One region of the Enterococcus sp. AZ126 genome, then DNA from elsewhere that is predicted to be linked to it. Evidence: a T-box and tRNA genes for the amino acid it is inferred to sense, from the RefSeq annotation. Region 1 holds a T-box; the other holds one or more tRNA genes.
The links. A T-box is a leader RNA that pairs with one kind of tRNA and senses whether it is charged. The one in region 1 lies ahead of tyrS (tyrosine--tRNA ligase), so its partner is inferred to be a tRNA-Tyr.

Region 1 (2,446 bases):
AAAACCTTCTTCAATTTGCTTGGAGGTTAGATTTTTTACGTTACCTGAAAATAATGCTTCTGAGATTGCTAGAGCATCATTTAAATCAGCTTCACTGTGAACAAACTTTGTCATTTCTGCTGCTAGTACGCGTTGTGCTTCACGTAAGTGTGGTTCCGTTTGGACTTTTACTTCTAGGGCATCAATTTCCTCTTTCGTTAAGAAGGTAAAGAATTTCAAGTATTTGATTACGTCGCGGTCGTCTTGGTTTACCCAGAATTGGTAGAATTCGTAAGGCGTTGTTTTTTTTGGATCAAGCCAAACTGCACCGCCAGCTGATTTACCAAATTTTGTTCCATCTGCTTTTAACATCAATGGAATTGTTAAACCAAAGGCTTTTGCATCTGCACCTTCTTTTTTACGAATCAAGTCTAAACCTGCTGTAATATTGCCCCATTGATCGGCGCCACCAATTTGCATGCGGACATTATTATTTTGAAATAAGTGCAAAAAGTCCATTGATTGTAGGATTTGGTACGTGAATTCTGTAAAGGAAATTCCTGTTTCTAAACGGCTTGCTACGATATCTTTGGCAAGCATTGTGTTGATGTTGAAAAATTTACCATAATCTCTTAAGAAGTCTAAAAGAGTAAGATTGTGTGTCCAGTCATAGTTGTTTACTAATGTTAATGTATTGTCAGTATCTACAGCAAATAATTTTTCCATCTGTCTTGTTAAAGAGTCAACGTTATGTTGGATGGTGTCCATTGTCTGTAATTGACGTTCTGTTGTTCGTCCACTTGGATCACCGATTGTTCCGGTTGCGCCACCGATTAAAATAACAGGATGGTGTCCGAATGCTTGGAATCTTTTTAGCATCATAAATGGAATCAAATGCCCGATATGCATACTGTCTCCTGTAGGATCCACACCGCAATATAGTGAAATGCTCTCGGTCTCAACGTATTTTCGTAAACCTTCGCTATCTGTTTGTTGGTTGATGGCGTCACGCCATTCTAATTCATCAATAATGTTTTTCATTTCGCCTATTCCTCTCCTAAATAAAATAAAAAACGCCCCATAGGTTTTAGCCTATGGGACGAACTTTGCCGTGTTACCACCCAAATTGTACATGAAAAGATCATATACCTCTCAAATCTGTATCGTAGATAGACGCCTACTTACGGTAGGAAACTAAAAGTGTAATTCACAAAAATGTATATGCCAACTCTCACTAAATGCTGACTCTCTGAAAAAGGGACATTATTGCTACTTCGCTTTATTAAAGTTTGATATGTTATTTTGTAGCAATTTTACGACAAATAAGCCAACTTGTCAAATACTTCCTTGGGAGTCACGTTTACAAGTTTTGGTTTAGGCATTAATTCATCGGCCTAAACAATTTTATAAGCGTTGATTTAGCTATTTTTTAAACGAAAGCAGAGCAAAGGAATTATTTTTCTTTATTATTTTCTGGATCATATGTTATTTTTCCAGTGAAAGAATGGATGGGTTTGACCTTTAAGATATCTAAAAAGAAAGTAAAAATCGGGATACCGACAATCAATCCCCAAACACCAAACAATCGTTCACTGATCAATAAAATAACAAATGTATAAAAAATCGGTAATTCTGTTTTGCTGGACATAAATTTGGGATTCAATACGTAAGACTCAAATAAATGCACTACGATGATCACCACTAAAATATAAATTACATCGTTGATACCACCTTGTGAATAGGCGATGAAACTTAGCGGAATACAGGAGATAATCACTCCTGCAACGGGTATTAGACTCAAAAGAAAAATCATGATTGCTAAACTTGGCAATTGATGAAATCCAATCAAAGCCAAACAAATCGTTGTAATACTAGTATTAACAACAGCAATAAAGAATTGAGCCTCCATTACGACACCAAATGTATTTACAAACTTATCAGCAAAGTAATAGATGTCTTGAAAAAACCAGTCAAAATCACTTTTTAAAAACAACTTAGAAAACTCAGTCATTTGTTTTTTCTCGATCATAAAAAAGAAACTCAAAACAAATGAAAGGACAAAGGAAATACCGATCGAACCAATGTCTTGAACATAACGTAAAATGGTACTCGCTCCATTTTGGATTTGTGACATTAAATTTGATTTCTCTAGATAGTCATCTATGATCATCAATAGTTGGTTATGATTATCTCCTGGATTTTTATAAAAATGGATCACCGAGTTATACATCTGAACTGTTTGATGGATAACAACTGGTACATACTTTGTAATAGCCAGATAGACTAAAAAAACAATTAAAGAATAGGTTGCTAAAACTAGTATGAGCGATGGGATTTTTAAAAAGCGCTGAACAAATTTCACGAAATGAAGAGCTAAAAACGTAAAAATAAATGTTAATAAAATCATTGTGATCATACTTCTAGCTAAAAATAAAATAAAAATAACAACACCCAAAACAAAAAAACG
Region 2 (2,446 bases), 490 kb from region 1:
ATCAATTACTAAATAATCTTGATAGATTTGAAACCCAGCAACACCTAAAACATCTAACGATAAGGTTGCTCCCCCAACTCTCCGAAAAGAAGTGTTTTACTAAAAAAAGAGTGAATCGATAGAAAAAATGAAGCCATATTACTCTCAATACCAAGTAATTTAACTTCAATCTCAGTTAAATATCAACGAATCAGATACAAAAATACAAAATTACTTCAAAATGTTTAAACAAAAAAAGAGCATTAACATAAGAATATGTTAATGCTTGGCATATACCGGCGGCCGGGGTCGAACCGGCACGATCGTGAGATCACAGGATTTTGAGTCCAGCGCGTCTGCCAATTCCGCCACGCCGGCATAAAATAATTTTTGCAAGGCGGTAACCGGATTTGAACCGGTGATGAAGGTTTTGCAGACCTCTGCCTTACCACTTGGCTATACCGCCATATTACAATTTAAACATTCTCAAAAAGAGAAAACTGGGGTAGCTGGATTCGAACCAACGCATGACAGGATCAAAACCTGTTGCCTTACCGCTTGGCTATACCCCAATAATTAAAATTAAAAGCTAAGGGCGACTGATGGGAATCGAACCCACGCGTGGCGGAACCACAATCCGCTGTGTTAACCACTTCACCACAATCGCCATAAAACATATGATAAAAATTAAAGCTAAGGGCGACTGATGGGGATCGAACCCACGCGTGGCGGAACCACAATCCGCTGTGTTAACCACTTCACCACAATCGCCATAAACTTGCTAACAGGGATAGTAGGAATCGAACCCACAATGACGGTTTTGGAGACCGTAGTTATACCGTTTAACTATATCCCTACTAAATAATGGAGGAAAGTGGATTCGAACCACTGAACCCTAAGGAACGGATTTACAGTCCGTCGCGTTTAGCCACTTCGCTATTCCTCCAAATGGCGCAAGACAGAATCGAACTGCCGACACACGGAGCTTCAATCCGTTGCTCTACCAACTGAGCTACTGCGCCAAAAACTATAAACGGTCTGGACGGGACTCGAACCCGCGACCTCCTGCGTGACAGGCAGGCATTCTAACCAGCTGAACTACCAAACCGTAATTTAATGGAGGTTGACGGGATCGAACCGCCGACCCCCTGCTTGTAAGGCAGGTGCTCTCCCAGCTGAGCTAAACCTCCAAAAAATATAAATGACCCGTACGGGAATCGAACCCGTGATACCGCCGTGAAAGGGCGGTGTCTTAACCGCTTGACCAACGGGCCAATAAAAACTTAATACGGAGAGTAAGGGATTCGAACCCTTGAGACAGCGTTAACCGTCTACATGATTTCCAATCATGCTCCTTCGGCCACTCGGACAACTCTCCAAAGTTAAAAGAAGCAAGCATACTCATGAATCTTATATTAAGAAACTCCGGCAGTAGGACTCGAACCTACGACATCATGATTAACAGTCATGCGCTACTACCAACTGAGCTATGCCGGAATAATCAGCGTGGCGACGTCCTACTCTCACAAAGGGAAACCCTTCACTACAATCGGCGCTAAGAAGCTTAACTTCTGTGTTCGGCATGGGAACAGGTGTATCCTTCTCGCTATCGCCACCACACTGGGTGTTGTTGCTATTCAATTGAGTGATTATTCACTCAAAACTGGATTGAAGTTGTAATCAAACTATCCGATATACTTTTTTATTTCGTTTCTTTGGTTAAGTCCTCGACCGATTAGTATTGGTCCGCTCCGTACATCACTGCACTTCCACTTCCAACCTATCTACCTGATCATCTCTCAGGGGTCTTACTTTCTTAAAGAAATGGGAAATCTCATCTTGAGGTGGGCTTCACACTTAGATGCTTTCAGCGTTTATCCCTTCCCTACATAGCTACCCAGCAATGCCCTTGGCAGAACAACTGGTACACCAGCGGTAAGTCCATCCCGGTCCTCTCGTACTAAGGACAGCTCCTCTCAAATTTCCAACGCCCGCGACGGATAGGGACCGAACTGTCTCACGACGTTCTGAACCCAGCTCGCGTGCCGCTTTAATGGGCGAACAGCCCAACCCTTGGGACCGACTACAGCCCCAGGATGCGACGAGCCGACATCGAGGTGCCAAACCTCCCCGTCGATGTGGACTCTTGGGGGAGATAAGCCTGTTATCCCCAGGGTAGCTTTTATCCGTTGAGCGATGGCCCTTCCATGCGGAACCACCGGATCACTAAGCCCGACTTTCGTCCCTGCTCGACTTGTAAGTCTCGCAGTCAAGCTCCCTTCTGCCTTTACACTCTGCGAATGATTTCCAACCATTCTGAGGGAACCTTTGGGCGCCTCCGTTACTCTTTAGGAGGCGACCGCCCCAGTCAAACTGCCCACCTGACACTGTCTCCCACCACGATAAGTGGTGCGGGTTAGAGGGTTCATAACACAAGGGTAGTATCCCACCAGCGCCTCCACCGAAA

Region 2: it has a tRNA-Tyr gene. The T-box ahead of tyrS (tyrosine--tRNA ligase) is inferred to sense a tRNA for this amino acid. The anticodon was not compared.

The regions. Positions count from the first base shown of each region.
Region 1 covers NZ_JBIOSB010000001.1:979,753-982,198, reverse strand. The annotation lists gene tyrS (tyrosine--tRNA ligase) at 1-1,020, opposite strand, end outside; T-box leader at 1,072-1,274, opposite strand; gene IGI43_RS04815 (AI-2E family transporter) at 1,433-2,446, opposite strand, start outside.
Region 2 covers NZ_JBIOSB010000001.1:487,182-489,627, forward strand. The annotation lists tRNA gene IGI43_RS02340 (tRNA-Leu) at 274-357, opposite strand; tRNA gene IGI43_RS02345 (tRNA-Cys) at 375-445, opposite strand; tRNA gene IGI43_RS02350 (tRNA-Gln) at 480-551, opposite strand; tRNA gene IGI43_RS02355 (tRNA-His) at 574-646, opposite strand; tRNA gene IGI43_RS02360 (tRNA-His) at 678-750, opposite strand; tRNA gene IGI43_RS02365 (tRNA-Trp) at 765-835, opposite strand; tRNA gene IGI43_RS02370 (tRNA-Tyr) at 845-925, opposite strand; tRNA gene IGI43_RS02375 (tRNA-Phe) at 929-1,001, opposite strand; tRNA gene IGI43_RS02380 (tRNA-Asp) at 1,014-1,087, opposite strand; tRNA gene IGI43_RS02385 (tRNA-Val) at 1,097-1,169, opposite strand; tRNA gene IGI43_RS02390 (tRNA-Glu) at 1,182-1,253, opposite strand; tRNA gene IGI43_RS02395 (tRNA-Ser) at 1,269-1,357, opposite strand; tRNA gene IGI43_RS02400 (tRNA-Asn) at 1,403-1,476, opposite strand; rRNA gene rrf (5S ribosomal RNA) at 1,484-1,599, opposite strand; rRNA gene IGI43_RS02410 (23S ribosomal RNA) at 1,695-2,446, opposite strand, start outside.